DNA from 4 places in the Rhizobium sp. 25PS6 genome. Region 1 is predicted to be linked to each of the others. Evidence: predicted binding sites of a transcription regulator. Region 1 holds the regulator's gene; each other region holds the start of a gene.
The links. Region 1 encodes PhoB, which activates phosphate uptake and scavenging genes when phosphate is short. Its sites were predicted from a motif close to TGTCATNNANCTGTCAT; they were not measured.

Region 1 (7,648 bases):
TGGGCCAGCGTGCCCTTCGCTCGCGCGGTCGCGAGTTTGTGACTCGCGACGTCCGATTATGGTTCAGATCGCGCCCAGGCACCAAGCAAGAATCGACTTCTGCGCATGAAGACGGTTTTCCGCCTCATCGAAGACTACGGATTGCGGACCGTCGATCACATCATCAGTCACTTCCTCACCGCGATGGGCGGGCAGGCAATGCATGAACAATGCATCATTGCCGGCTTTCGCCATCAAGGCCGCGTTGACCTGATAAGGCTGGAAGACATTGTGACCCCGGGCCCGATGTTCCTGATTCATGGAGACCCAGGTATCGGTCACCACGCAATCGACGCCGGCGACCGCACGGTCGGCATCATGGCAAAGCATGATTTCGGCGCCCTCATTGCGGGCCCAGTTCAGATAGTGATCCTTTGGCTCCGAGCCAAGGGGCACGGCCATGTTCATGCGATAGCCGAAACGCGCGGCACCCTCGACCAGCGAATGCAGCACATTGTTGCCGTCGCCGGTCCAGGCGATGGTCTTGCCCTTGATCGGGCCGCGATGCTCTTCGAAGGTCATGATATCGGCCATGATCTGGCAGGGATGGGTGTCATCCGTCAGCGCATTGATCACAGGCACGGTCGCATGCTGGGCAAGCTCCAGCAGCCTGGAATGCTCGGTGGTGCGGATCATGATCGCATCGACATAGCGCGACAGCACCTTGGCGGTGTCGCCGATCGTCTCGGCGCGGCCGAGCTGCATCTCGGTGCCGGACAGGAAGAGCGTTTCGCCGCCGAGCTGGCGCATGCCGACGTCGAAGGAGACGCGGGTGCGCGTCGACGGCTTCTCGAAGATCATCGCCAGCATCTTGCCCGCGAGCGGCTTGTCGCCCGTGCCTGCCTTGAAGGCCTGCTTGCGGGTGAGCGCATCGTTCATGATCGTTCTGAGATCGGCGGATGTGACCGCCGAAAGATCGAGGAAGTGTTTAGGGCTCATATCGTCTACTTACCTGTACCTGTGCTGCGCCCGAAGCGGCAATTTCTTCAAGCCGTCTTCTTGACCTTGGAAGCGCGGATGCTCTCGGCGGCGCGCTCGACGCGGGCAAGGCCCTCGCGGGCTTCCTCGGCGGTGACCACGAGCGGCGGAAGAAGGCGGATGACGTTGTCGCCGGCGGGCACGCCGAGCAGATGGGCGGCGCGGATCGCCTGCAGCAGTTCGGCTGAGGGAACGGCAGCCTTGATGCCGAGCAAAAGCCCCTCGCCGCGCACGTCTTCGATCACATCGGGATAACGATCCTTCAGCGAGGCGAGACCCTGGCGGAAGACGAGTGCTACGTCGCGCACCTGCTGGAGGAAGCCATCGGCAAGGATGATGTCGAGCACGGCGCTGCCGACGGCCATGGCAAGCGGATTGCCGCCATAGGTCGAGCCATGCGTACCGGCCTTCATGCCGGAGGCGGCCTCTGATGTGGCAAGGCAGGCGCCGAGCGGGAAACCGCCGCCGATGCCCTTGGCGACCGCCATGATGTCGGGTGTGATGCCCGACCATTCATGGGCGAAGAGCTTGCCGGTGCGGCCGACGCCGGTCTGGACCTCGTCGAGAATCAGCAGCAGGCCGTTGTCGTCGCAGAGCTGGCGAAGCGCCTTCATGAACTCAGGCGTGGCGGGACGGACGCCGCCCTCGCCCTGCACGGGCTCGATGAGGATGCCAGCCGTCGCCTCGGTGATCGCGGCGCGGACCGCTTCGATGTCGCCGAAAGCCACCTGATCGAAACCTGGCGCCTTGGGGCCGAAGCCTTCGAGATATTTCTCCTGGCCGCCGGCGGCGATCGTCGCCAGCGTCCGTCCGTGGAAGGCGCCTTCGAAGGTGATGATATGGAAGCGCTCGGGATGGCCCTTGGAAAACTGATAGCGGCGCGCCGTCTTGATCGCGCATTCGAGTGCCTCCGCACCCGAATTGGTGAAGAACACCTTATCGGCGAAGGTGGCGTCCGTCAGGCGTTTTGCCAGACGCTCCTGTCCGGGGATCTCATAGATGTTCGACAGGTGCCAGACCTTGTCGGCCTGCTCCTTGAGTGCACCGACCACATGCGGATTGCTGTGGCCGACGGACGTGACGGCGACGCCGGCGCCGAAATCGAGATATCGCTCGCCACTTTCGGTGATCAGCCATACGCCCTCGCCTCGCTCGAACCGCAGCGGGGCACGAGAATAGGTGTCATAAAGCGGCGCGGCTTCAGCCATGGCGCGATCTCCATCAAAGTTGCCGGGCAATGACTCCGGCTAAGGAAACCAAGCCCGAAAAATCAAAAATGCCGCCTTGCGGCGGCGAGTGGCACTATTTCCTTTTCGCGCTGCAATGTCAACAAAACGGCGCCCTTAGCGCATGCAGCAAGGGTGTACAGCGGCATTTTCAGTCATCAACAGGCATTATTGCAGAAATGACACGCAGGGGCAGCAAGTTGGGGAAAACTACGAATTCGATTCATCCGGATTCATGCGACTCTTGTCACGGAGTCAGCCTCACACTAGGTTAAAGATCAATTACTAGACTGCATGCGGCGGAACTAGTCACCAAAATTGATCAAGCGTTTCTTGTTTCGGAGCTCCCGGGACAACGGTGAGGGATTCTGCCATCACCAACGCAAAAGGTGGAGACAGGGCATGAACTGGACAGACGAGCGGGTCGAGAAACTCAAGAAGCTTTGGGCCGAAGGACTGAGCGCCAGCCAGATTGCTGCGCAGCTTGGCGGGGTCAGCAGAAACGCGGTCATCGGCAAGGTGCACCGACTGTGCCTTCCCGGCCGTGCCAAGGCCGGCGGCACCAACACTGCGGCGCGAACGCCGAAGCGCAACACATCGGCGCCGCGCGCGCCGAACTACGCCTCCCGGATCACGACCCGCACCGTCACCCGCCAGCAGGGCGCGACGATGCTGAAGGAAGAGATCGAGATCGAAACGATCGAGGAAATGGAATACGTGCCGAGAGGCAATGTGGTGGTGCCGATTTCGCGCCGCCTCGGCCTGACGGAACTGACCGAACGCACCTGCAAGTGGCCGGTCGGCGATCCGCTGAAGGACGACTTCCATTTCTGCGGCTGCGAATCCCCCGACAATTCGCCTTATTGCGGCTATCACCAGAAGCTCGCCTACCAGCCGGTCAACGAACGCCGCCGGGCAGCGGCGCGGGCCAGCTGAACGCGGGCAACCATCGCCAGAATGTGGAAAACGGGCCGAGAGGCCCGTTTTTTTATGCGAGTGGATGGGAGCGCTCGGGCATCCGGATTGCTGGTAAGGTGTCCTCCGTCATGCTCGGCCTTGTGCCGAGCATCTGACCACCCCTACTACTTTTACCAAAAATCCTTTATTTTCAGATGCTTAATTTGGCGTACGCAGATCCTCGGCACAAGGCCGAGGATGACGTCGCAGGTTTTGCCAGGGCTTTGTCAGCAGGCTCAGAACGGAAGCCCTCAGGCTTCCATCGAGTAACCGGCGCCGCGGACTGTGCGGATGACGTCCTGCATGTTGGAAAAATTCAGCGCCTTGCGCAGGCGGCCGACATGGACGTCGACGGTGCGCTCGTCGACATAGATATCGTGGCCCCAGACGCCATCGAGAAGCTGCGAGCGGGAGAAGACCCGGCCCGGCGACGACATCAGGAATTCCAGCAGGCGGAATTCGGTGGGGCCGAGGCGGACTTCGCGGCTCTTGCGATGGACGCGATGGGTTTCGCGGTCAAGCTCGATATCGCCGCATTTCAGCACGGTCGACAGCACCTCGGGACGGGCGCGGCGCAGCATCGCCTTGACGCGGGCAACAAGTTCCGGGGTCGAGAAGGGCTTGACGACATAATCGTCGGCACCCGTCGATAATCCGCGGACACGCTCGCTCTCCTCACCGCGCGCCGTCAGCATGATGATCGGCAGTCGCTCGGTTTCCGGCCGCATGCGCAGGCGCCGGCAGAGCTCGATGCCGGAAACACCAGGCAGCATCCAATCGAGGATGAGAAGATCGGGCGTGCGCTCCTGAAGCCTCATCTCGGCTTCGTCGCCACGAAGGATGGTATCGACCTCGAAGCCTTCCGCTTCGAGATTGTAGCGAAGAAGCACGCTGAGGGCTTCCTCGTCTTCAACAACTGCAACTCTCGGGATCATGCGTGTCGGTCTCCTCGCGCATCATCCTTAAATCAGGGGTGATTTAAGCAATTCATCCTGCGCAAATTCAGAAATTGGCTGCGACCTCTTTGCGCGCCCCGGACGGGCGCGCACGCAATTGACTGGTCCGGCGACTGGCCCGGGCAGTTATTCCGTCACCGCGCCGACGGTGTTGGCGCTGTCGTCCTTCGGACGATCGCCTTCCGGCTGTGCGCCGGTCGTCATGTAAAAGATCGTCTCGGCGATGTTGGTGGCATGGTCGCCGATGCGCTCGATGTTCTTGGCGCAGAAGAGAAGATGCGTGCAGCTAGTGATGTTACGTGGATCCTCCATCATATAGGTCAGGAGTTCGCGGAACAGCGAGGTGTACATCGCGTCGATCTCGTTGTCGCGTTCACGGATCGCATTCGCCTTGTCGGCTGAACGATTGGTGTAGACATCGAGCACTTCCTTGAGCTGGACGAGCGCCAGCTCGGACAGATGCTCGAGGCCGCGGGCGAGCTTACGGGGAACGCCGGTGCTTTGGACGGCGATGACGCGCTTGGCGGTGTTTTTGCCGAGGTCGCCGACGCGTTCGAGATCGGCGGCGATGCGGATCGAACCCATGATTTCACGCAGGTCCGAGGCCATCGGCTGACGGCGGGCGATGGTCACGATCGCCTTGTCGCCGATTTCGCGTTCGGCGTGATCCAAGATCACATCGTCGGAGATGACCTTCTGCGCCAGCGCGGTATCGCCGTTGACGAGGGCGCGGACGGCTTCGCTGACCATCTGCTCGGCCAGGCCGCCCATTTCGGAAATCCGCCTGGACAGGAACTTCAGATCATCATCGTAGGCAGAAAAAATATGTGTCGATGCCATGGGGCTTTATCCTCGAATAACGGGAAGGCTTGGTGTCGCCAAAATCAACCGAAGCGACCCATGATGTAGTCCTGGGTGCGCGGATCGTCGGGATTGGTGAACATCTTGTCGGTGTCGTTCTCCTCGACGAGATTGCCGAGGTGGAACATGGCGGTGCGCTGCGAGACACGCGCGGCCTGCTGCATAGAGTGGGTGACGATGACGATCGTGTAGTTCTCGCGCAGCTCGTGGATCAGTTCCTCGACCTTGGCGGTGGCGATCGGGTCGAGCGCCGAGCAGGGCTCGTCCATCAGGATGACTTCAGGGCTGACGGCGACGGCACGCGCAATGCAGAGGCGCTGCTGCTGACCGCCCGACAGGCCGGTGCCGGATTCATGCACGCGATCCTTGACCTCGTTCCAGAGGCCGGCGCGCTGCAGGCTGGTCTCGACGATCTGGTCGAGATCGGCCTTCGACTTGGCAAGGCCATGGATGCGCGGGCCGTAGGAGACGTTTTCATAGATCGTCTTCGGGAACGGGTTCGGCTTCTGGAAGACCATGCCGACGCGGGCGCGAAGTTCGACGACGTCGATATCGGGATCATAGACATCGTCGGTATCAAGCGTGATCTTGCCGGTGACGCGGCAGCCGTCGATCGTGTCGTTCATGCGGTTGAGGCACCGCAGGAAGGTCGACTTGCCGCAGCCGGACGGGCCGATCAGGGCGGTTACGGTGTTTTCGCGGACGTTCAGGTTCACATCGAAAAGCGCGCGCTTCTCGCCGTAGTAAACCGAGACATCCTTTCCGATCATCTTATAAGGGACGTTGCTCATCTTCTGATCCAGCGCCTTTTCAACTGCAGCTTCCGTCAGCATATTCATGATGTTTAACTCCGTTTACCAGCGGCGCTCGAAGCGACGACGCAAGAGGATGGCGCCCATGTTCATGACGATCAGGAACAGGAGCAGGACGATGATGGCACCCGAAGTACGCTCAACGAAGGCACGTTCTGCCTCGTTGGCCCACATATAGACCTGTACGGGCAGAGCCGTCGAGGGATCGAGCGGTGTCGTCGGCGCGTTGGCGACGAAGGCGACCATGCCGATCAGGAGCAGCGGCGCGGTTTCGCCGAGCGCGTGCGCCAGGCCGATGATCGTGCCGGTCAGGATGCCCGGCATGGCGAGCGGCAGCACATGGTGGAACACCATCTGCATCTTCGAGGCGCCAAGACCGAGTGCTGCGGCGCGGATCGACGGCGGCACGGCGCGCAGTGCCGCACGCGTCGCGATGATGATCGTCGGCAGGGTCATCAGCGTCAGCACCAGGCCGCCGACCAACGAGGCCGAGCGCGGCAGGCCGATGAAGTTGATGAAGACGGAAAGACCGAGCAGACCGTAGACAATCGAAGGGACCGCGGCGAGGTTGTTGATATTGACCTCGATCAGGTCCGTCAGCTTGTTCTTCGGCGCGAACTCCTCGAGATAGATCGAGGCGGCGACGCCGATCGGCAGAGCGAGCACGAGCACAATCAGCATCAGGTAGAGCGAGCCGATCAGGGCGACGCCGAGGCCTGCGGCCTCCGGACGGCTGGAATTGCCGTTGACGAAAAGGCCGGTGTTGAACTGCTTGTGGAGAGCGCCGCTCGCCTTCAGCTCGTTTATCCAGCCGATCTGCTTGTCGTTGACCTTGCGGTTCTTCTCATCGACCGAGAGGTCGATCTGGCCCTTGTTGGCGCTGTCGACATTGGCGTCGGCGAGAACCGTGACATTGACCGTCTTGCCGATGATCGACGGATCGGCCATCACCATATCGCGCAGCTGGATCGGCGCGCTCTTCGACAGCATGGCGGATGCATCGCGCACGTCGGGACGGCTCGAGGCATTGATGTTCAGCTGCTTGACGATCGCGTCACGCAGGAGAACCGGATAGTTGGCGGCGATCAGCGCCGAGGGATCGGTCGCACGCTTATTGTCGGGGTCGATCGTCTTCTCGACGAATTCGATCGGCAGGGTGATCGCCGTCTGCTGGAAGGCGGTGTAGCCTTTGCCGATCACCGTCCACAGCAGGATGAAGAGGAAGACGAGACCGAAGGTGATGGCGGCGATGCCATAGGCCTGGAACCGGCGCTCGGCGGCATAGCGGCGCTTGATGCCGATATCGCGGCGCGCTGGCGCCTTGGAAACGGTGGCGCCTGATGTGGGAGAAACAATATCCGTCATTCGTACTGCTCCCGGTATTTGCGCACGATGTAGAGCGCATAGATATTGAGGCAAAGCGTGATGCAGAACAGGGTGATGCCAAGGGCAAAGGCAACCAGCGTCTGCGGCGAGGTGAACTCTAGGTCGCCAGTCAGCTGATTGACGATCTTGACCGTCACCGTCGTCATCGGCTCGAAGGGATTGATCTGGATGCGGGCGGCCACACCGGCGGCCAGCACGACGATCATGGTTTCGCCAACGGCGCGCGAGGCAGTCATTAGCAATGCGCCGACGATGCCGGGAAGGGCTGCGGGCAAGACCACCTTCTTGATGGTTTCGGAGCGTGTGGCACCAAGACCGAGCGAACCGTCACGCAGTGACCGCGGCACGGCGGTGATGATATCGTCCGACAGCGAGGACACGTAGGGGATCAGCATGATGCCCATGACGATACCGGCCGTCAGAACGCTCTGCG
Region 2 (7,648 bases), on a different contig from region 1:
TTTTCCTCGGGAATGCGGTGGCGCGTCTGGATGATCGTCGCATCCTTGGTATGCGTCGTCACCGCGACATTAGCGACCTTCTGGAAGAAGGCGCGGATCGAAACGGCGTTGGTCGTGTCGTCGGCGCCCTGATCGATGACCTTCAGCACGTCATCAGGTCCGATGATCGAGGCCGTCACCTGCACACCGCCGGTGCCCCAGCCATAGGGCATCGGCATTTCGCGCGAGGCGAAGGGCACCTGGTAACCCGGAATGGCGATCGCCTTCAGGATGGCGCGGCGGATCATCCGCTTGGTCTGTTCGTCGAGATAGGCGAAGTTGTAGCTGGCCAGATCGGTCATTCGGCGGCTTCCTTCATGTCTTCGCCACCGTTGCGGGCGGCTTCGAATTCGCGGCGCATGCGGCGGACGAGATCGAGTTCGGCCTGGAAGTCCACATAATGCGGAAGCTTCAGATGCTCGACGAAGCCCGTCGCCTGGACGTTGTCGGAGTGCGAGATGACGAATTCCTCGTCCTGGGCCGGCGCGGTGATGTCCTCGCCGAGCTCTTCGGCACGAAGCGCCCGGTCGACCAGCGACATCGCCATCGCCTTGCGCTCGCTCTGGCCGAAGACCAGGCCGTAGCCGCGGGTGAATTGCGGCGGTGCCTTGGCCGAACCCTTGAACTGGTTGACCATCTGGCATTCGGTGATCTGGATCGTGCCGAGCGAGACGGCGAAACCGAGTTCCGGCACGTCGAATTCCACCTCGACGTCGCCGATGCGGATTTCACCGGTGAAGGGGTGATTGCGGCCATAGCCGCGCTGGGTGGAGTAACCGAGCGCCAGCAGGAAGCCCTCGTCGCCGCGGGCAAGCGCCTGCAGGCGGAGATCCCGGGTCATCGGAAATTCCATCGGCTCGCGGGTCAGGTCGCCGATCTCGTGATCTTCCGGCATGTCGCCGTCAGCCTCGATCAGGCCTTCCTCGCCGAGGATCTCGGAGACGCGCATGACGCGGCCGGTCTCGGCGGGGCGCTGAGCGGGCGTTTCCACCGCCTCATCCGAAAGCAGCGAGGGATCGAGCAGGCGATGGGTATAGTCGAATGTGGGCCCAAGAAGCTGGCCGCCCGGCAAATCCTTGTAGGTCGCCGAGATGCGGCGTTCGATCGTCATATCAGCCGTGTCGAGCGGCTTCGAATAGCCGAAACGCGGTAGCGTCGTGCGGTAGGCGCGCAGCAGGAAGATCGCCTCGATCATGTCGCCCCGCGATTGGCGGATGGCGAGGGCTGCGAGCGTGCGGTCGAAAAGCGAAGCCTCAGCCATGACGCGGTCGACGGCGAGTGCCAGCTGCGCCACGATCTGGTCGATGCCGATCGCCGGCAGCGAACGATCGCCGCGGCGGCGGTCGGCGAGCAGGCGGTGGGCATTGGCAATGGCGGCCTCGCCACCCTTGACGGCAACATACATGAGCTCAGATCTCCGTTGCTGTGATCTTGGTGGTGCGCGGCAGGCAGAGGAAGCGTTTACCCGCCGTCAGCACGATGTCGACGCCGCGCGGAAAGAGCGCACGGTTCTCCGTCCAGAGCCGCAGGAAGGTCTCCGGCAGGCCGACCGGCGCCATCTCCGCTACACTCTGGATGCCGGGACCCATCAGCGTCAGCATGCGGCCGCCCTCGAGTTCGGCGAGTTCGATGACGAGGGTCGTCGAGCGGTCGGGATATTCCTGCGTACCTGATGCAAAGAGGCCGAAGGAGGAAAGTGCGGTGCCAGCCTCGGTGAAAGCAAAGCGCGCCTCGGCCTTTTCGGTCGTCAGCGGCGCGCCGGTATGGAAGCCGAGCCACTCCGGCACGGCGGATCTCGCCAGTCCCTGGGAAAGCCAGACGGGCGTGTCGTGGTCGCAAAGCGTCAGCGCGATCGTGCCAGCGGCGATGCCGAGCGGCGCCGGCGGAGCGACGTCGGGCTGAACCGTCTGGATCGTGCCGGGGCGGGCCATGCCGTCCATCAGCATCTTGAAGACGCTTTGGGCATGGAAGACCGGCTCGGCAAAGCCGCCGGTCAGAGCTTCTGTCTTCAGGCCCATCAGTTGTCTCCCCGCACCATGGTGAAGAAATCGACGCGGGTTGCCGCCGTCTCGTCCGCCTTGCGGCGTTCGGCATCGGCGATCCGCTCAGTGATCGGTAAAAGCAGTGCCTGTTCGACGAAATCCTTCGTCGCCTCCTCCTGCCAGAGCGCGTCGAAGATCGCCGCAAGCCGGGCCTTCTCGCGGTCGGTGCCGAGCGCCTGCGCATGACCGACCGCACCGGAGCCGAGCCGGACCGTCGCCCGCGTCACGGTCACTTCGCCGAGATTGAAGGGAGCGCCGCCGCCGCCGATGCGTCCACGCACCATCACCAGCCCGGTCTCCGGTCCGCGCACCGGATGGGCCACAGGCTTTTCCGGCAATGCATCGAAGACCGCCTGAAGTTCGCCCCGCTCCGCCCGCGCCAGCAGATCGGCGGCGCGTTTGCGCCCGGATGCCGTCTGTGACGCAGCGTCTGTCCTGTCCGCTGATATCATCGCCGCTTCCCTTAAAATGTCTATTGATATAGACAACTATACAAGATACACTTAGCTCTAAATCGATGTCGTGACAAGCGTGTGACATCGCGAGTTAAATGGGTGGGCAGGGGTGGAATGGCGGGATTGAAGCAGGTGCAAAGGCAAACCGGCGTGGCGCTCTGGCGCCAGATCGCCGATCGGATTCGCGAGGCGATCAGCACCGGAGCCTATGACGAAACGGGAATGGTACCGCCGGAAACCATGCTGGCGCTGCAATTCGGCGTCAACCGGCATACGGTGCGCAGCGCTTTGGCGGCATTGGCGCAGGAGGGGATCGTCCGTGCGGTACAAGGCCGCGGCACGCTGATCGAGCGCAAGGAGCGGCTGAATTTCCCGATCACCAGGCGCACGCGCTTCACCGCCGGCATCGGCGATCAGGCCCGTGAAATGCGAGGCCTTCTGCTCGATGAGGCGAAGGAGGAGGCGAGTGCCGAGATCGCCCGCTGGCTGGGCCTGAAGCAAGGAGATCAGGTGATCCGCCTGGAAACATTGCGCCAGGCAGATAAGCGGCCGGTTTCAAGGGCGACGAGCTGGTTTCCCGCCAAGCGCTTTGCCGGTATCGGTGAGGCTTACCGGACGGGGGAATCGATCACCAAGGCTTTCGCCGAACTCGGCCTGCCGGATTATGTGCGCGCCACGACCGAGGTGACGGCCGCCCATGCCAGTGCGGCCGATATGGCCGACTTAGAACTCACCCCCGGCGCGATCCTTCTGATCGCCAAGGCGATGAATACCGATCTTGAGGGTGTGCCGGTGCAATATTCGGTCAGCCGCTTCGCGGCCGACCGGGTACAGTTCACCATCGAGAATTAAGCGCCTTTCCCCGCCGAAGCGGGGAAAGATCAGCTGAGATCAATGTGCGCCCGACATATCGCCGAGCACTTCCTTGGAAGCGACGGTGGAATCCGCCTTCAGCGTGTAGACCATCGGCACGCCGGTCGCGAGATTGAGGGCAAGCACGCCTTCGCGGGTGAGCTTGTCGAGCACCATGACAAGCGAGCGCAGCGAATTGCCGTGCGCGGCAACCAGCACCTTCTCGCCCCTGAGCACGCGCGGCAGGATTTCTGTGAGGTAGTAGGGCCAGACGCGGGCGCCGGTGTCACGCAGGCTTTCACCGCCGGGAGGCGGCACGTCATAGGAGCGGCGCCAGATATGCACCTGTTCCTCGCCCCATTTGGCGCGTGCATCGTCCTTGTTGAGGCCCGAGAGGTCGCCGTAGTCGCGCTCGTTCAGCGCCTGGTCGCGGATCGTCGGGAGATCGGGCTGGCCGACCTTGTCGAGGATGAGCTTCAGCGTGTGCTGCGCACGCACCAGCACCGAGGTATAGGCGACGTCGAATTTGATTCCGTATTCGGCGAGCGCCGCACCGCCTGTATTGGCTTCCTGGATGCCGAGCTCGGTCAGATCGGGATCCTTCCAGCCGGTGAAGAGATTCTTCAGATTCCAGTCACTCTGGCCGTGGCGAACGAGGACGAGGGTACCGCTCATGAATATGCCTCCGTAGTATCGTTATGAGGAAGAAAGCCCGAGCACGTCGAGCATGGAATAGAGACCCGGCTTCTTGTCGCGCGCCCAAAGGGCGGCCTTGATGGCGCCGCGCGCAAAGATCGAGCGGTCGGCCGCACTGTGCGACAGGGTGACGATTTCACCTTCTCCGGCAAAAAGCACGGAATGTTCGCCGATGACGGAGCCGCCGCGCAGCGTCGCAAAGCCGATCGTGCCCGCCTCGCGGGCGCCGGTATGGCCGTCGCGCACCCGGACCGATTGCGAGGCAAGATCGATGCCGCGCCCCTTTGCCGCGGCCTCGCCGAGGAGAAGGGCGGTGCCGGACGGCGCATCCACCTTGTGCTTGTGGTGCATTTCCAGGATCTCGATATCCCAGTCATCAGGATCAAGCGCACGCGCTGCCTGCTCTGCGAGCACGCCGAGCAGATTGACCCCGAGGCTCATATTGCCCGACTTGACGATGCGGGCATGGCGCGCCGCCGCGGCGATCTTGGCATTGTCGTCGGGTAAACAGCCCGTCGTGCCGATGATATGGACGATGCGGGCCTGCGCGGCAAGGCCTGAAAATTCTACCGTTGCGGCAGGCGAGGTAAAGTCGAGCACGCCTTCGGCATCGAGAAAAGCGTTGAGCGGATCGTCGCCGATGGTGACACCGGTCGGGCCGAGACCGGCGATCTCGCCGGCATCCTTGCCGACGAAGGGCGAGCCGGCGCGCTCGACCGCGGCATGCAGCCTCACGCCCTCGATGGAATGGATGAGCCGGATCAGCGTCTGCCCCATGCGTCCTGCTGCGCCAACCACCACCAGTTTCATCGCAGCATCGCTCATGTCAGTCTCACCAGGTCAGTTTGAATCGGAGGCCGAAGGCCTCTGCAGGTTGTTGAGGCGAGCGTAAAGACCGTCGCTGACCTTCGCAAGCGTCTCGTGATTGCCTTCCTCGACGACGCGGCCCTGCTGCATGACGACGATCTTGTCGGCCCGCACCACGGTCGAAAGCCGATGGGCGATGACGACGACGGTGCGTCCGCTCATCGCTTCGTCGAGCGCTTTCTGCACGGCCGCCTCGGATTCGGTGTCGAGGGCCGAGGTCGCCTCGTCGAGAAGCAGGATCGGCGCATTGCGCACCAAAGCGCGCGCGATCGATAGCCGCTGGCGCTGGCCGCCCGAAAGCGTCACGCCGTTTTCGCCGACCGGTGTCTCGTAACCCTGCGGCTGTGCCGAGATGAAGTCATGCGCATAGGCAAGCCGGGCCGCCTCTTCCACCTCGGCATCGGTCGCTTCCGGCCGGCCATAGCGGATATTGTCGCGGATCGTGCCCTCGAACAGATAGGGCTGCTGCGAGACATAGGCGAGCTGCTGGCGCAGCGACTTCTTGGTGATGTGGGCGATGTCCTGTCCGTCGATCAGGATTTCGCCCTCGCGCGGATCGTAGAAGCGCGGAATGAGGCTGATGACGGTGGACTTGCCGGCGCCGGAGGGACCGACCAGCGCTGTGGTCGCGCCGCCCTCGGCGGTGAAACTGACGCCGCTGAGCACGCTCTCATTGCCGTAGGCGAAGGAAACATTGCGGAATTCGATCCTTGCCTGCGTCACCGTCAGCGGCCGGGCATCCGGCAGGTCCCGTTGGCGCGGTTCCATGTCGAGCAGTTCATAGATCATCCGCGCATTGACGACGGCACGCTCCATCTGAACCTGCAGGCGGGCAAGCCGGCGGGCCGGGTCATAGGCAAGCAGCAGCGCCGTGACGAAGGAGAAGAAGGCGCCCGGCGGCACATTGAAGTAGATCGAGCGGTAGGCGGCATAGGCAAGCACGCTGGCGACGGCAAAACCTGCGAAGCTTTCCGTCAGCGGAGAGGTGCGTTCGGAAAGCCGGGCAATCCGGTTCGCCCGGCTTTCGGCGCCCTTGATCAGTTTGTTGACCTTGCGTTCCAGTTCTTCTTCCATCGTGAAGGCTTTCACGATGGCGATGCCCTGGATCGTCTCCTGCATGGCGCCGAGAACATGGCTGTTCAGATGCACGGCCTCGCGGGTCGCCGAGCGCAGCCGCTTGGAAACATAACGCAGTGCATAGAGTAGCGGCGGCGCCATGATGAACACGGCAAGGCTGAGCAGCGGATCCTGGATGATCATCACGGCGAGCAGCGAAACGAAGGTCAGCAGGTCGCGCACCGTCGAGGTGATCGTCAGGTTGAGCACGTCGCGGATGCCGCTGACGTTCTGGCTCACCTGCGCGGCGATATGGGCCGAGCGCGCCTCGCTGAAGAAGCCGACCGAAAGCGTCATCAGATGCGCATAGAGCCGGCGCTGGTAACGGGCGACGATATCGTTGCCGACCCTGGAAAGCGCCACCGCCTGGCCATAGCTCGCAAAACCGCGCAGCACGAAGGCGATGAAGATCGAAAGACAGATGATCCAGACGACGTCGGCGCGCCGATTGGCGAAGGCCTCGTCGATGATTGCCCGCATGATCCAGGCGGTGAACGCCGTCGAAAGCGCCACCACGATGAGGCAGGCGATCGCAAAGACATAGCCCCACAGATGGTCGCGGCCGTTTTCAGCGATGATGCGCTTCAGGATGCCGGTTACGGTATCGCTGCTGACGCTCTGCGTTCTGCTTTCCGCCGCTTCCAAATAGGGTTTCCTGTCTCGGGCCAAGCGCCCCGCGAGGGCGACACGCACTTTTGCCGGGGTCTATAAAGAGTTGGGACCGGTTTGGCTAGAGCGCCGCGCGTCCGGATGGGACGCGCCAAGAACGCTCTATTGCCTTGCATGCCGGGGTTAGCGCCGCCAGCGGCGGCCTTCCGTCGAGACGCCGAAATTCGCCGGCATGCGCGCATAGGAGGAAAGCCCGGCAAGCGCCGCCAGCGGATGCGTCACCACATAGGTCGGGATAGTGCGAAGCAGCGTCGTATGCGGCGCCTTGTCCTCGAAGGCGATGCGGAATTCCGGCCTCTTCAGCGCCGGGATGATCTTCTGCGAAATCCCGCCTGAGAGATAGACGCCGCCGCGCGCCATGAACACCATCGCCATGTCGCCCGCCACGCGGCCGAGATAGGTGGCAAACAGCGAGACGGTCTCTATGGCTGCCTTGTCGCTGCCGGCAAGCGCGTGCGAGGTGATGTCGGCGGGATCCTTCATCGTCGGCTCGATGCCGTCGACCACGCAAATGGCATGGTAGAGGTTGACGAGGCCGCGCCCGCACAGGATCTGTTCGGCCGAAACGCGGCCTTCGATCGTCTCGATATGCGGGAAGATTTCATAATCGCGCTTGCTGCGCGGCCCGAGATCGACATGGCCGCCTTCGCCGGGAACCGGGATCCAGCTGTGCTGGGCATGCACGAGCCCGCCGACGCCGAGGCCGGTGCCCGGTCCGAGCACGACGCGGGAGGCGATCATGTCGCCGGTGGCGTCGCCGATGCGTTCGCGGTTTTCATCCGAAAGCGCGGCGATTGCCAGCGCCTGCGCCTCGAAATCGTTGACGACGAGCACATCCTCCATGCCGAGGCCCTCGATCATCGTCTTCGGCCGCACCACCCAGTCGCAATTGGTCAGCGGGATCTCGTCGTC
Region 3 (7,648 bases), on a different contig from region 1:
GGCGACCGGCACTACGGCAAGATCCGCGCTTCGGCGATCGACTGGCTCGAACGCGTCGAGATCGACGCCGACCGCATCGACGACCAGCCGCGCGCCTTTTCGGGCGGCATGCGCCAGCGATTGCAGATCGCCCGCAACCTCGTCACCGGCCCGCGCCTCGTTTTCATGGACGAGCCGACCGGCGGCCTCGACGTCTCGGTGCAGGCGCGCCTGCTCGATCTCGTGCGCGGCCTCGTCAACGATCTCGGTCTCTCGGCCATCATCGTCACCCACGATCTCGCCGTCGCCCGCCTTCTCTCGCACCGGATGATGGTGATGAAGGACGGCTACGTCATCGAACACGGGCTCACCGACCGCGTGCTCGACGACCCGCGCGAACCCTATACGCAGCTGCTCGTCTCCTCGATCCTGCAGGTCTGAGGTCGGAAACCAAGGAAGAACAAATCATGGCAACGCCCCTCGTCGTTTCCGAAGTCTCGAAGAGCTTCACCATGCATCTGCGCGACGGCATCAAGCTACCTGTCGTCTCCGATGTCGCCTTCTCCGTCGCATCGGGCGAATGCGTCGTGCTCGGTGGCCCATCGGGCATCGGCAAGAGCTCGCTGCTCAAGATGATCTACGGCAATTACGCCGTCGACACCGGCCAGATCCTCATCCGCCACGACGGACGTATCGTCGATCTCGCCTCCACCGATCCGCGCACAGTGCTCAACGTCCGCCGCAATACGCTCGGTTATGTCAGCCAGTTCCTGCGCACCGTGCCGCGCGTCGCGGCGATCGACGTGGTTGCCGAACCGCTGGTGGCACGCGGCGAGGACGCCGTCACGGCACGGGAAAAGGCGGGCGCCCTGCTTGCCAGGCTCAACCTGCCGGAAACGCTCTGGCAGCTTCCGCCCGCCACCTTCTCCGGCGGCGAGCAGCAACGCGTCAATATCGCACGCGGCTTCATCACCGAGCACACGATCCTGCTTCTCGACGAGCCCACGGCCTCGCTCGATGCCAGGAACCGTGCCGTCGTCGTCGGCATGATCGCGGAAAAGAAGAAGGCGGGTGTGGCTCTTCTCGGCATCTTCCACGACGAAGAGGTGCGCGAAGCCGTCGCCGACCGCATCCTCGACGTCCAGCAGTTCTCACCCAGAAAGATCGCTGCATGAGCCGCAAGCTTGGCATCGAGCCGTACTTTCATGAGACGGCATCCGTCAGCGATTCCACTTTCGGGCGCTATACGGAGGTCTCTGAACGCTGCCGCATCAGCGAGGCCACGTTCGGCGACTATTCCTACATCATGCAGGATGGCTCCGTCTGGTGTGCGACGATCGGCAAGTTCGTCAATATCGCCGCCGCCGTGCGCATCAACGCCACCAACCATCCGACCTGGCGCGCGACACTGCATCATTTCACCTATCGCGCCGCCGACTATTGGCCGGACGGCGACGTGGAGACGGACTTCTTCGCCTGGCGGCGCGCAAACCGCGTGACGATCGGCAACGACGTCTGGATCGGCCACGGGGCGACGATCCTGCCCGGCGTCAACGTCGGCAACGGCGCGGTGATCGGAGCCGGCGCCGTCGTCTCAAAGGACGTCGCGCCCTATACGATCGTCGGCGGGGTGCCGGCCAAGCTCATCCGCGAGCGCTTTCCAAGAGAGGTCGGCGAACGGATGGACAGGCTTTCCTGGTGGGACTGGGAGCATGACCGGCTGCGCCAGGCGCTCGAGGATTTTCGCAACCTGGACGCGGAAGATTTCCTGTCCCGCTACGGCGGTTAAAACCCCCGATATGGGAGCGAAGAATTGTGACAGGACTTACACAAATATGACATGCGAGGTTCATCAAGCGGGACTAATGCGATGCTGATTAAGGCATGGATTGCAAGGGAAGAGCATGATGTTCGAGCTGAAGAATGTCACACGTCGTTTCGGAAAAAAGCTCGCTGTCGATTCCGTCACGCTCGCCATTCCCCAAGGCCAGATGGTCGGCATCATCGGCCGCTCCGGCGCCGGCAAGTCGACGCTGCTGCGCATGATCAACCGCCTTCAGGAGCCGAGCTCCGGCTCCGTTCATTTCGCCGGCGTCGAGGTCTCCGGGCTTCGCGGCCAGGCGTTGCGCAACTGGCAGCGCGACTGCGCGATGATCTTCCAGCAGTTCAACCTGGTGCCGCGCCTCGACGTTCTCACCAATGTCATGCTCGGCCGCCTCAATCATCGCTCGACGCTTATGAGCCTGCTCAACATCTTCACCCGCGAGGAACGCGTGCATGCCATCGCGGCACTCGAACGCCTCGGCATCGAGCAGACGGCGCTTCAGGCAGCCGGCACGCTTTCCGGCGGCCAGCAGCAGCGCGTGGCGATCGCCCGCGCGCTGATGCAGAACCCGAAAATGGTGCTCGCCGACGAGCCGATCGCCTCGCTCGATCCGCTGAACGCCAAGATCGTCATGGATGCGCTGCGCGATATCAACGAGCGCGAGGGCATCACCGTCATCACCAACCTTCACACGCTCGACACCGCCCGCAACTATTGTGAGCGCATCGTCGGCATGGCCGGCGGCCGCGTCGTCTTCGACGGCAAGCCCTCGGAGCTGACTGCCGAAGCGGTGAAGGAAATCTACGGGACGGACAAGGACGGCGCCGGCATCGACGAAACGATGACCTCAACCAGCCTCGAATCCAAGCGTCGCGCCGAGGATATCTCATCCGGCAGGGTGGCCAAAGCAGCCGCCGTGCACTGACCCGTTTCCGGCCGACGGGACAACGGTCGGAAAAATAACTGACAAACAAACCATGTCACAAAAGGAGACTTCCATGTCTGCATTCCGCAAGATCCTGATGGCAACCATCGCCGTCGCCGCCCTCGCCGGCAATGCTGCTGCCCAGGACGTCAAGGTCCTCCGCATCGGTCTCGATGGCGGTGAAAACGAAGCCGACCAGGTTCGCCGCACCGAGTGCGTCAAGCCGGGCCTGATCGCTGCCACTGGCGTTTCTGAAGTTCAGCTCTTCCCGTCGCCGAACTACAACGGCGTCATCCAGGGTCTCCTTGGCGGCACGATCGACCTCGCCGTCATGGGCGCCGCCTCTTACGCCGCGATCTATATCAAGGATCCGAACGCCGTCACTCCGGTCCTGACCACCAAGCAGGCCGACGGTTCGACCGGATACTACTCGATCATGGTTGCCCGCAAGGATTCCGGCATCAAGACGCTCGCCGACGCCAAGGGCAAGAAGCTCGGCTTCGCCGATCCGGACTCTACCTCCGGCTATCTTGTTCCTAACGTTGCCCTTCCGAAGGACACCGGCGCTCCAGTCAAGCAGTACTTCTCTGAAACCGGCTTCGGCGGCGGCCACGAGAACCTGGTTCTCGGCGTTCTCGACAAAAAGTTCGACGTTGGTACCACCTTCGGTTCCGGTCAGGGCGACTGGGCGCAGGGCTATTCCTCCGGCAACCTGCACCAGATGGTCACCAAGGGCCTGCTCGACATGGACGATATCGTCGAAGTCTGGAAGTCGCCGCTCATCCCGAACGGTCCGCTGATGGTTTCCCAGAAGCTGCCGGCCGACGTCCAGAAGAAGGTTACCACCTACTTCGCCGAACTGCCGAAGACAGACAAGAGCTGCTTCGAATCGTTCACGGGCGGCGGCTACGTTGATTGGGCGCCGGTCGACCAGAGCTTCTACCAGACGATCATCGACGCCCGTAAGGCCGTTATCGGCGGCTGATCCTCAGTCTGAACAGTCTTGCGGCGGCATCATGATGATGCCGCCGTTTTCCAAGAAGGAAGCCACATATGGCGCACTCGGCCGGCGCGGACTCTCTGAGCGGATTGCAGGAGGGCTCCCGCACCATCCTCGATCATTATCAGAGCCAGGTTCGAACGCGGCGGATCTATACCGTCGTTTCAATCGTGGTCTTCCTGATCATCCTCGGCGCCTCGCTCGACTTCGCCAACAGCGCCAATTCGGGCAAGTTCTTCGAGCGCCTTCCCTATTTCTTCGACTTCATGAAGAGCTTCGTGCCGGACAGTCCGCTGGAGATCTTCCGCGCCATGTTCGACCTGCCGTCGCCCTTCTCCGATGGTTCGATCAAATACGACTATACAAGCGACCGCGTCTGGATCACCGATAGTTTCTACATCCCGAATTTCTTCTACCAGCTCGCGATCACGCTCAACATCGCCATCGTCTCCACCATTCTCGGTGCGAGCGGCGCGTTCTTGCTCTGCTTTTTCGCTTCCACCAATCTGGTCGGTGCAGGCGTGACGCGCTGGGTCGTGCGGCGCATCATGGAAATCATGCGCGCCTTCCCGGAAATCGTCGTCGCCGGTCTTCTCGCCGCGATCCTGTCGATCGGTCCGATTTCAGCGATCATCGCGGTATGGGTCCATACCGTCGGCGCGCTTGGGAAGCTGTTCTTCGAAGTCGTCGAGAATGCCGACATGAAGCCGGATGAAGGGCTGCGCGCCGCCGGCGCCAGCTGGCTGGAGCGTGTGCGCTTCGCGATCCTGCCGCAGGTGTTGCCGAACTTCGTCTCCTACACGCTGCTGCGGACTGAGATCAACGTGCGCGCCTCGACTATAATCGGCGCCGTCGGCGGCGGTGGCATAGGTGAGGTCTTCAGTCTGTCGATCGGACGCGACCATGCTGCCAAGACCTATGCGATCATCATCCTGCTGCTGATCACCGTCATTTGCGTCGACCAATTCTCCGCCTGGCTGCGCCGCCGGCTGATCGGCAAGCAGTCCTTCGAATTCGGACAGGGAGCAGCCTGATGTCCTCGGTTCCGACGATCAACGCCGCCGAGCGCGAACGACTGCTTTCCGCCTATCCGGACGTCTTCCATCGCAGCTTCATGCAACGCTGGGGTCTGCTCCTCATTTCAGCTGCGGTTTTCATTTATCTTGCCTTCTGCTTCGCGTTCTTCAACGTCATCCCCACCTTTGTGAACGGCAACTGGGACCGTGCTGCGATCTATGTCCAGGACTGGTATTCCTGGCGCGCCCAGCCGCGCCTGCGTTTCCAGAACGATCAGGTCGTCCCCCAATGGACGAGCCGCCGCCAGTATCCCGAGGGCGCCGATATCAACTGGCTGAAGCCCAATGCCGACAGCAGCCGATACACCGTCATCTTCGGTGGCGACGAGGACCGCATGGAAGTGACGCCGAGCCGCGTCGACCTCTATATCGGCGGCAAGCTCTATCCCGTGACCGTCACCCGCGATCGCGCCTCCCTGCCGGCCGATGCGCCTGCCCAGATGGAGCAGGACGACAACAAGGTGATCGTCTATTACGGCTTCGCGGGACAGGCGGAAATCCGTACCAGCCAGGTCTATGTCCAGCGCCGCTTTCTCGGCTGGGCGAACTTCTTCTTCGATACGCAGTCGCCCTTCTGGGGCCGGAACCTGCCTGAGGTGGTCGGCCTGATGTTCTCCGGCGAACGGCTCGATCCCAATCAGTCCAATGCCTCGCTGGCGTTGGACAACTTCCTGAACAACGCAAGCTGGCAGCATGGCGACATCCTGTCGAAGTTGATGCAGACGCTGGTCATGGCCTTTGTCGGTACGCTCTTCGGCACGCTGGTCGCTTTCCCGCTTGCCTTCATCGCCGCGCGCAACATCACGCGGAGCCGCGCTGCGAACTGGGGCACGAAGCGGCTCTTCGATTTCCTGCGCTCGATCGACATGCTGATCTGGGCGTTGTTCTTCACCCGTGCCTTCGGCCCAGGGCCGCTTCCGGGCATCGCGGCGATCTTCTTCACCGATACGGGCGCGCTCGGAAAGGTATATGCCGAAGCGCTCGAGAACATTGACGACAAACAGCGTGAGGGCGTGAGATCGGTCGGTGCGACACCGGTGGCCGTCCAACGCTACGGCGTCATCCCCCAGGTCCTGCCGGTGTTCATCTCGCAATCGCTCTACTTCTGGGAATCGAATACCCGCTCGGCGACCGTCATCGGCGCCGTCGGTGCGGGCGGCATCGGCCTCAAGCTGCTCGAATCCATGAAGACCAATTCGGACTGGGACAAAGTCGCCTATATGGTCCTGCTGATCCTCCTCGTGGTCTTCGCCTTCGACAACCTCTCGAATGCGCTGCGTTCGCGCGTGATGGGAAAAAAGGGCCACTGACGAATTGACGCCATCATCATTCTGTCACGGAAATCTTTTAGCCGGGAGCCTGCTTGCGGTTCGCCGCCAAATCACTGCACAGTGCGCTCCCCCGTTTGGACGATCCCCAGGATAAAAGCCTTGCGCTACGCTCTCTATTTCTCGCCGCCGAAGGATGATCCCCTGACCGGCGCGGCCTCGTTCTGGCTCGGCCGCAATGCCTTCACCGGCGAGACCTATCCTGCACCGGAACATGAGCAGCTGGGTGCTGCAGAACAGTTCGAGCTGACCGCCGACCCCCGCCGCTACGGCTTTCACGCCACGATCAAGGCGCCGTTCTCACTCGCCTCCTCCGTCACCGAGAAGGATCTCATGGCCGTTGCCGAGGATTTTGCCCAGCGCACGCAAGCCTTCGAGATTCCTGAACTTGTGCTTGGCCAGCTCGGCCGTTTTTTTGCCCTCGTTCCCGGTTCTCTTCATCAACCGCTTCAGGATTTCGCCGCGAAGGTGGTAAGGTCGTTCGAGCCGTTCCGCGCAGCACTTTCCGAGGCCGATATGACGCGGCGCAACCCGGAGAAGCTCAGCGACAGCCAGCGCGCCCATCTGCAACGCTGGGGTTATCCTTACGTCATGGAGGATTTCGGCTTTCACATGACACTGAGCGGCCAGGTGCCCGAGACACGCGCCGCGGTGATGAAAGCGATCCTGACCGAGCGCTTTGCCGATTTCACCGGCCGGCCGCTTTCGATTTCCGGCCTTGCCGTTTTCATCGAGGAGACGCGCGGCGCCCCATTCAAAGTTCATTCCTGGCTGCCGCTTGCCGGCGCCAAAAGCTGAAAGACCTGACGCCATGAGCAAAGAGACCGTGTTTTCCAACGCCCGCATCGTTCTCGAGGACGACATCCTCTCGGGCTCGATCCTCATTCGCGACGGGAAGATCGCCGATATCTCCGAGGGCAACTCGGTAGCCGGCGAAGATTTTGAAGGCGACTACATCATTCCCGGCCTTGTAGAGCTGCACACCGACCATCTCGAAGGGCATTATCAGCCGCGCCCCGGCATCCGCTGGAACAAGACCGCCGCCATCCAGGCGCATGACGCCCAGATCGTCACATCAGGCATCACCACTGTGTTCGACTGCCTGCGCATGGGTGCGGACGAGGACGGCGGCTTCGAACATGGCGAAATGCGCGAGATGGCCGATGCCATCCAGTCGGCGGAGACGGAAGGCAGGCTGCGCGCCGAGCACCTCATCCACCTGCGCTGCGAGGTCTCGGCCGACAATGTGCTCGAACATTTCGCCGATTTCGAAAACGACCGGCATGTGCGGCTCGTCTCGCTGATGGATCATGCACCCGGCCAGCGTCAGTTCCAGACGATGGATCAGTATATTTTCTACTACCAGAAGAAGCGGGGGCTGAGCGACGAGGCCTTCGCCCGTTTCGTCGCCAAGCGCCAGGCAGAATCGGCGCGCAATTCGACGCCGCACCGCACCGCCATCGCCAATGTCTGCGCCGAGCGCGGCATCACCGTGGCAAGCCATGATGATGCGAC
Region 4 (7,648 bases), on a different contig from region 1:
GGTCGAGAAGCGCATCCGCTCGCGCGTCAAGCGCCAGATGGAGAAGACCCAGCGCGAATACTACCTGAATGAACAGATGAAGGCGATCCAGAAGGAACTCGGCGACGGCGAGGAAGGCCGCGACGAGATGAGCGAACTGGAAGAGCGCATCTCCAAGACCAAATTGTCCAAGGAGGCCCGTGAAAAGGCCGATGCGGAACTGAAGAAACTGCGCCAGATGAGCCCGATGTCGGCGGAAGCCACCGTCGTGCGCAATTATCTGGACTGGCTGCTTGGCATTCCCTGGGGCAAAAAGTCGAAGATCAAGGCAGATCTCAACAATGCCGAGAAGATCCTCGAAGCCGATCACTTCGGTCTCGACAAGGTCAAGGAGCGCATCGTCGAATATCTGGCCGTGCAGGCCCGCGCCGCCAAGATCAAGGGCCCGATCCTCTGCCTCGTTGGCCCTCCGGGCGTCGGCAAGACCTCGCTCGCCCAGTCGATCGCCAAGGCGACCGGCCGTGAATATGTCCGCATGGCGCTTGGCGGCGTTCGTGACGAAGCCGAAATCCGTGGTCACCGCCGCACCTATATCGGCTCGATGCCCGGCAAGGTGATCCAGTCGATGAAGAAGGCGAAGAAGTCCAACCCGCTGTTCCTGCTCGACGAGATCGACAAGCTCGGCCAGGACTATCGCGGCGATCCGTCCTCGGCCCTGCTCGAAGTGCTCGATCCTGCGCAGAACATGACCTTCATGGACCACTATCTGGAAGTCGAATACGACCTGTCGGATGTGATGTTCATCACGACGGCGAATACGCTGAATATTCCAGCGCCCCTGATGGACCGCATGGAGATCATCCGTATCGCCGGCTACACCGAGGATGAAAAGCGCGAAATCGCCAAGCGGCACCTGCTGCCGAAGGCCATCAAGGAACATGCGTTGCAGCCGGAAGAATTCTCGGTCAGCGACGACGCCCTGATGGCGATCAGCCAGCAATACACCCGCGAAGCCGGCGTCCGCAACTTCGAACGCGAATTGATGAAACTCGCCCGCAAGGCGGTCACCGAGATCATCAAGGGCAAGACGAAGTCCGTTCATGTGACGGCGGCCAACATCTCCGACTACCTGGGCGTCCCGCGCTTCCGCCACGGCGAAGCCGAGGGCGAGGATCAGGTCGGCGTCGTGACCGGTCTTGCCTGGACGGAAGTCGGCGGCGAGCTGCTGACCATCGAAGGCGTGATGATGCCTGGCAAGGGCCGCATGACGGTCACCGGCAATCTGAAGGAAGTCATGAAGGAATCGATCTCGGCAGCGGCCTCCTATGTCCGCTCGCGCGCCGTCGATTTCGGCATCGAGCCGCCGCGCTTCGACAAGAGCGACATCCACGTGCACGTGCCGGAAGGCGCAACCCCGAAGGATGGCCCCTCGGCCGGCGTCGCCATGGCAACCGCGATCGTCTCGATCATGACCGGCATCCCTGTGGACAGGCATGTGGCCATGACCGGTGAAATCACCCTTCGCGGCCGTGTGCTGCCGATCGGCGGTCTCAAGGAAAAGCTGCTCGCAGCGCTTCGTGGCGGCATCAAGAAGGTGCTGATTCCGGAGGAAAACGCCAAGGACCTGGCGGAGATTCCTGATAACGTGAAGAACAACATGGAGATCATCCCGGTATCCCGCATGGGCGAGGTGATCAAGCATGCGCTGATCCGACGGCCGGAGCCGATCGAATGGGACGGCACGGTGGAAACGCCGGTCATCGCAACGGTCGAAGGCCTCGATGAGACAGGCGCAACCATAGCGCATTGAGTGGCCTTTGCCACATTTATGCCCAATTGGGACAAAACACGGAAAAAGGCTGGCGGAAACGCCAGCCTTTTTTGTGAAAACGTCATGTAGACGCTTGCTTTTCCTTGATTTGCAGGGCTTTTGGGTTTTCGGCGGGCCTGATGAAACCTATTCTGCGCCTAGCTTACTTTTGAGTCGTTTCATACCATTTAGAAAGGGGTGGAAACATGAACAAGAATGAACTCGTGTCCGCAGTAGCCGAAAAGGCAGGACTGACGAAGTCTGACGCGGCTTCCGCTGTTGACGCGGTTTTCGACGTTGTCCAGGCTGAACTCAAGAACAAGGGCGACATTCGCCTCGCGGGTTTCGGTAGCTTCACCGTTTCTCATCGTGCCGCATCGAAGGGCCGTAACCCGTCGACGGGCGCTGAAGTCGACATTCCGGCTCGCAACGTGCCGAAATTCACGCCCGGCAAGGGCCTGAAGGACGCCGTCAACGGCTGATCTGATATTATCCACCAGCCGGAAACGAGACCGGTTGTGCGGGATTTGAGAGGGGTTCGGCTTTGCCGGGCCCCTCTTGCGTTAGAGCATGATGCCGAAAAGTGTGAGCGGTTTTCGGACGACATCATGCTCTACTTTTTTGATTTAGATCCGGATGATTTTGGGCCGATCATGCGAAACGAGATGCGCCGGGAGCGCAAACCAGTCTGACGTGATCAGGTGCAAAATGCCGCATCTGTCATGCCTCTGTCATACCGCGCGCGCAGAAAACTCCTGTTTCGAATGTTCGACACATGGGGGATTTCATGACAATTTCATCGCGCAAGGCAGCGCTTGCTGCCGTGCTTCTCGCATCCGTCGCTTTTCCGGCCGCGGCCGAACCAGTTTTCAACCGCATCGCCTCCTTCCCGGTTGCGGCGAACCTGCCTGTTGATAAGGACAAGCTTTCGGTGAGTTCCGCCGAAATCATCACCGCGACCGACGACGGCAACACGCTGATCTATAGCGACAGCCCGCTCGGCGCGATCGGCTTTATCGACATTACCGATGCCAAGGCCCCGAAGGCCGGCGGCGCGCTGATGATGGGCGGCGAGCCGACTTCAGTCACCTCGAGCGCCGGCAAGGCGCTCGTTGCCGTCAACACCTCCGAAAGCAAGGCGAAGCCCTCGGGCCGTCTCGCGATCGTCGACGTGACGAGCAAGAAGATCGAAAGCACCTGCGATCTCGGTGGTCAGCCGGATTCGATCGCCCTCAACAAGGACAAGACGCTCGGCACCATCGCAATCGAAAACGAGCGCGACGAGGACGTCAATGACGGCAAGATCCCGCAGATGCCAGCCGGCGACCTCGTCGTCTTCCAGGTCAAGAATGGCACCGTCGATTGCGGCACTATCAAGCACGTGGCGCTGACTGGCCTTACCGGCGTCGCCCCGGAGGATCCGGAGCCGGAATTCGTCGCCTTCAACAGCCTGAACGAGATTGCCCTGACGCTGCAGGAAAATAACGAGATCGTCATCATCGACGCCAACACGGCTGAAGTGAAGACGCATTTCTCCGCCGGCAGCGTCGATCTCTCCGGCATCGACACCAAGCGTGACGGCGCCCTGAAATTCTCAGGCGAAGCCAAAGGCGTGCTGCGCGAACCGGACGCTGTGAAGTGGCTGGACGACAACCGCCTCGTCGTCGCCAATGAAGGCGACTACCAGGGCGGCTCGCGCGGCTTCACCATCTTCGACAAGACGGGCAAGCTTCTCTACGAATCGGGCGCCTCCTTCGAACGCGCCGTCGCCCATATCGGCCACTATCCGGAAAGCCGCTCGGGATCGAAGGGCGTCGAGCCGGAAGGCCTCGAAGCCGCCACGTTCGGCGGCATCAAGTATTTCTTCCTGCTCGCCGAACGTGCCTCGGTCGTCGGCGTTTTCAAGGATACCGGCGCTGATCCCGAACTCGTCCAGCTGCTGCCATCAGGCATTTCGCCGGAAGGCGCGATCGCCATTCCCGCCCGCAATCTTCTTGCGACCGCCAACGAGGTCGATCTCGGCAAGGACGGCGGCACGCGTTCGCATGTGATGATCTACGAGCGCTCGGAAGGCGAGAAGGCCTATCCGCATATCGTCTCAGCCGAGAAGGACGGCAATCCGATCGGTTTCGCAGCCCTTTCGGGTCTCTCCGCCGTTCCGGGCAAGCCGGGCATGCTCTACGCCGTCAGCGACAGCGTTCTGGGCTCGCAGCCGACGATCTATACGATCGATGCCAGCAAGAAGCCGGCTGTCATCACCGACGCCCTCGTTGTCAAGCGTGACGGCGCACCGGCCCAGAAGCTCGACATCGAAGGCATCGCGGCTGCCGCCGACGGCTCCTTCTGGCTGGCCTCGGAAGGCTACAGCGAGCGTCTCGTCCCGCACGCCCTCTACAACGTCAACGCCAAGGGCGACATTAAGGCCGAGATCGCCCTGCCGAAGGAGCTCGTCGCCAACGAAATCCGCTACGGCTTCGAAGGCGTGACCATTGTCGGCACCGGCGACGACACTACGCTCTGGATGGCGGTCCAGCGCGAGTGGAGCGACGACGAGAAGGGCTTCGTCAAGCTCGTCTCCTACAATCCGAAGAAGAAGGAATGGGGGGCCGTTCGCTATCCGCTCGACAAGACGGAAAGCGGCTGGGTCGGCCTGTCTGAGATTTCGGCACAGGGCGACAGCGTCTACATCATCGAGCGCGACAACCTCGTCGGCGATGCCGCCAGGCTGAAGAAGCTCTACAAGGTCGCGATATCGGACCTGAAGCCCGCCAAGCTCGGGGCCGAGCTGCCGGTCGTCAAGAAAGCCGAAGCCCATGACTTCCTCGGTGAACTGAAGTCTGCCACCAACGGCTATGTGCTGGACAAGCTCGAAGGCTTCACCTTCGACGCGTCGGGCAAGCCCTACGCGGTCACCGACAATGACGGCGTCAGCGACTCCTCCGGCGAGACCCTGTTCTTCCCGGTCGACCTGACCGCCACGAACTGAGCTTCTTATAATTACACGACAGAAAAATGGCCGGGCGAAAACCCGGCCATTTTTTGATTCGGAGTATTGGGCGTCTACCAGCGCTGATGCACATGCGGCGCGATCAGCCGCTCGTAGATCTCGCGCGTTGCCGCCATGACATCGGCTGACAGCGGCGCAAGGTCGGCGGCAGCCGCGTTGGCCCTGGCCTGCTCGGCATTGCGGGCACCGGGGATGACGACGGTGACGGCATCGCTCATCAGGATCCAGCGGAGCGCGAAGGCAGCCATGGTGGCGCCCTCGGGCACCAGCTTGCGCACCTCTTCCACCGCCTGCAGACCGACCTCGAAGGGAACGCCGGCAAAGGTCTCGCCGACATCGAAGGCTTCGCCGTTGCGGTTGAAATTGCGGTGGTCGTCGCTGGCAAAATGTGTGTCCCGGGTGATCTTGCCGGAGAGAAGACCGCTGGCGAGCGGCACACGGGCGATGATCGCCACATTCCTGCGGCGTGCTTCCTGGAAGAACAGGTGATCGGGGCGCTGGCGGAAAATGTTGTAGATGATCTGGATACTGACGACGCCGGGATATTCGATCGCCTTCAGCCCGTCTTCGACCTTTTCGACGCTGACGCCGTAGCCCTTGATCTTGCCGGCCTTCTGCAGCACGTTCAGGCCCTCGAAGACTTCAGGCTGGTAAAGCACGTCGCGCGGCGGGCAGTGCAGTTGCACGAGGTCCAGACTGTCGACGGCAAGATTCGTCAGGCTGCGGTCGATAAAGCCTTCAAGATTAGCCTTTGTATAGCCTTCCGAGACATGCGGGTTGAGGCGGCGGCCGGCCTTGGTGGCAACCATCGGCCGTTCGTCGCCACGCGTCTTCAGCACGTCGGCAATGATCTTTTCCGAGCGGCCGTCGCCATAGACATCCGCCGTATCGATGAATGTCATGCCGGCATCGAGCGCGGCATTCAGCGCCGCGCGTCCGTCGGCTTCACTGATATCACCCCAGGAGCCGCCGATCTGCCAAGCGCCGAAGCCGACATTGGTGACGGTGAAGGGCATCCGGCCGAAAGCATGGTGTTTCATGAAAAATCCTCCCTACTGCATGCCGCTCGGGCGTGTGCGGGACAACGGCATGCATAAAAACAAAGCGCCAAAGCGCGTCGCATGATTCAAGCAAGATGCGACCCGCTGATGAAAGACAATGGCACTATCAGCCGGGTGACTTTACGGCAATTGTCGATCCGGCTTTGATTGGTCGCTCCGATGAAATATCGTTCTGTTACAAGGCTTCAACCGCATGGATGGAAAAGGAAAGATCATGGAGATCAAACCCGTCGGCTCTCGCCCCTCGACGAAGCCACCGGCCGACTATTTCACCGGCGCCGTTCGCCAGGATCCGCTGATGGAAACGCCGGCACCCGCACGGGCGAGGGCGGTCTCGGTCACCTTCGAACCCGGTGCCCGCACCGCCTGGCATACGCATCCGCTCGGCCAGACGCTGATCGTTACATCGGGCAAGGGCCTCGCCCAGAGCTGGGGCGGGGACATCCGCGAGATCCGCGCCGGCGATACCGTCTGGTTCGCGCCGGGCGAAAAACATTGGCACGGTGCTGCCCCGGATACGGCGATGACACACATCGCCATTCATGAGGCGCTGGACGGCAGCCACGTCGACTGGATGGAAAAGGTCAGCGACGAGCAATATTCCGGCCAGGCGTAATCAGAGCCGCTTCAGGCAATAGGAAAAATGCGCGTGCGATTCGACCGTCAGGAACTCGAATTGCCAGCCGTAATCCTTGCAGAACTTGGTGACAGCCTCGACGACGCCATAAACGATCGGCTTGACCGTATTGCCGGTGCAGAAATCATGCCCGGCGATACGCCCCGTCCGCTTCACCTTCTTTTCGCAGAGCAGGAGTTCCTGCCAGGTGAGCTCGAAGGAATGGTCTGTATCGATATAGGCCCAGTCGAGGAAATCGTCCGCGAATTCGGCAAGCTTCTCGAGCGATGTGCCTTGCATCAGATGCAGCCGGCCGGCCTCGATCTCGGCCGCGAAATTCGTGTGGATCGCATCGAGTCCGGAGCTATAGCGATCCATCGACCAGGGATCGATGAGGTAGAGCTGCGCCGGGCGGTTCTTTTCGAGGATCTCCGCCGTATATTCGCCGAAGGCTGCTCCGACCTCGACGCCGATGCCGCCGTTCGGGATCCGATAAAGCAATTCGCCGCGATCCGGCAGCAGCCGGGCGTTTTCCATATGATGGGCGCTGAGCGGGGTGCGCGGCATGCTCGCCCGGAGCGCCTGCCTTTCTTCACGTGTCTTCATTTCTGATCTCGGGATTGCGGGCGACCGACGGCCCTGATGCGGTTTGACGGGAAGGTAGGAGCAGCCGGCACCGATGACAACCGCATGACAGGAATTTGCTTCTTTCGAACAAACCGCTAAGTTCCATCTGTGAACTGACGAAAAAGCCTCGGGAGGAGCGATTTCATGAAACGCATGTGGCCTGAAGAATTCAACGCCATCATCAGCGGAGCTGAGGAGGTGATGTTGGAAACACCAGCCGAGGCCGGCGAAGCGCCGCTGCAGCGCAAGGCGCTGAAGGCGCGAATCACCATGCAGGATTACGAGCGGATCTGGCCGCTCGCCGAGATGCGCTTCCGGCTTGGCGAAAGAGATGGCAAGGCCATCACGCTGATCACCACCAATCCCCATTACCACGCCTGGCACCCGAAGGACGGCGGCAGTGTCGATTCCGTGTCGGACAGCGGCCGCCATTACAAGACGGATTATCTCGTCGTGCACTTCCTGCTCGACGATGTGAAGGAAACGTCTCCCGCCTGAGGTGCTGAGGCCCGGTGCGGCCAGAAGCCGCACCGGCGTCCTGTGGAAGC

Region 2: the regulator PhoB is predicted to act here: its motif matches at 2,604-2,620, upstream of phnF (phosphonate metabolism transcriptional regulator PhnF).
Region 3: the regulator PhoB is predicted to act here: its motif matches at 1,804-1,820, upstream of phnC (phosphonate ABC transporter ATP-binding protein).
Region 4: the regulator PhoB is predicted to act here: its motif matches at 2,508-2,524, upstream of RWK44_RS19900 (esterase-like activity of phytase family protein).

Annotation. Positions count from the first base shown of each region.
Region 1 is NZ_JAWDIV010000006.1:49,120-56,767, reverse strand. It holds gene argF (ornithine carbamoyltransferase) at 64-978, opposite strand; gene RWK44_RS10500 (aspartate aminotransferase family protein) at 1,026-2,225, opposite strand; gene RWK44_RS10495 (GcrA family cell cycle regulator) at 2,646-3,179, shown strand; gene phoB (phosphate regulon transcriptional regulator PhoB) at 3,452-4,135, opposite strand; gene phoU (phosphate signaling complex protein PhoU) at 4,283-4,996, opposite strand; gene pstB (phosphate ABC transporter ATP-binding protein PstB) at 5,041-5,856, opposite strand; gene pstA (phosphate ABC transporter permease PstA) at 5,872-7,194, opposite strand; gene pstC (phosphate ABC transporter permease subunit PstC) at 7,191-7,648, opposite strand, start outside.
Region 2 is NZ_JAWDIV010000009.1:83,053-90,700, reverse strand. It holds gene RWK44_RS14680 (alpha-D-ribose 1-methylphosphonate 5-phosphate C-P-lyase PhnJ) at 1-341, opposite strand, end outside; gene RWK44_RS14675 (carbon-phosphorus lyase complex subunit PhnI) at 338-1,444, opposite strand; gene phnH (phosphonate C-P lyase system protein PhnH) at 1,449-2,057, opposite strand; gene phnG (phosphonate C-P lyase system protein PhnG) at 2,057-2,533, opposite strand; gene phnF (phosphonate metabolism transcriptional regulator PhnF) at 2,651-3,388, shown strand; gene RWK44_RS14655 (2,3-bisphosphoglycerate-dependent phosphoglycerate mutase) at 3,428-4,063, opposite strand; gene dapB (4-hydroxy-tetrahydrodipicolinate reductase) at 4,085-4,909, opposite strand; gene RWK44_RS14645 (ABC transporter ATP-binding protein) at 4,925-6,712, opposite strand; gene RWK44_RS14640 (glucokinase) at 6,860-7,648, opposite strand, start outside.
Region 3 is NZ_JAWDIV010000009.1:91,589-99,236, forward strand. It holds gene phnK (phosphonate C-P lyase system protein PhnK) at 1-420, shown strand, start outside; gene phnL (phosphonate C-P lyase system protein PhnL) at 447-1,154, shown strand; gene RWK44_RS14695 (DapH/DapD/GlmU-related protein) at 1,151-1,768, shown strand; gene phnC (phosphonate ABC transporter ATP-binding protein) at 1,887-2,729, shown strand; gene phnD (phosphonate ABC transporter substrate-binding protein) at 2,803-3,714, shown strand; gene phnE (phosphonate ABC transporter, permease protein PhnE) at 3,783-4,763, shown strand; gene phnE (phosphonate ABC transporter, permease protein PhnE) at 4,763-6,115, shown strand; gene RWK44_RS14720 (DUF1045 domain-containing protein) at 6,236-6,931, shown strand; gene RWK44_RS14725 (alpha-D-ribose 1-methylphosphonate 5-triphosphate diphosphatase) at 6,945-7,648, shown strand, end outside.
Region 4 is NZ_JAWDIV010000013.1:126,762-134,409, reverse strand. It holds gene lon (endopeptidase La) at 1-1,789, shown strand, start outside; gene hupB (DNA-binding protein HupB) at 1,996-2,271, shown strand; gene RWK44_RS19900 (esterase-like activity of phytase family protein) at 2,565-4,775, shown strand; gene RWK44_RS19895 (aldo/keto reductase) at 4,850-5,836, opposite strand; gene RWK44_RS19890 ((R)-mandelonitrile lyase) at 6,072-6,473, shown strand; gene RWK44_RS19885 (class I SAM-dependent methyltransferase) at 6,474-7,079, opposite strand; gene RWK44_RS19880 (hypothetical protein) at 7,245-7,598, shown strand.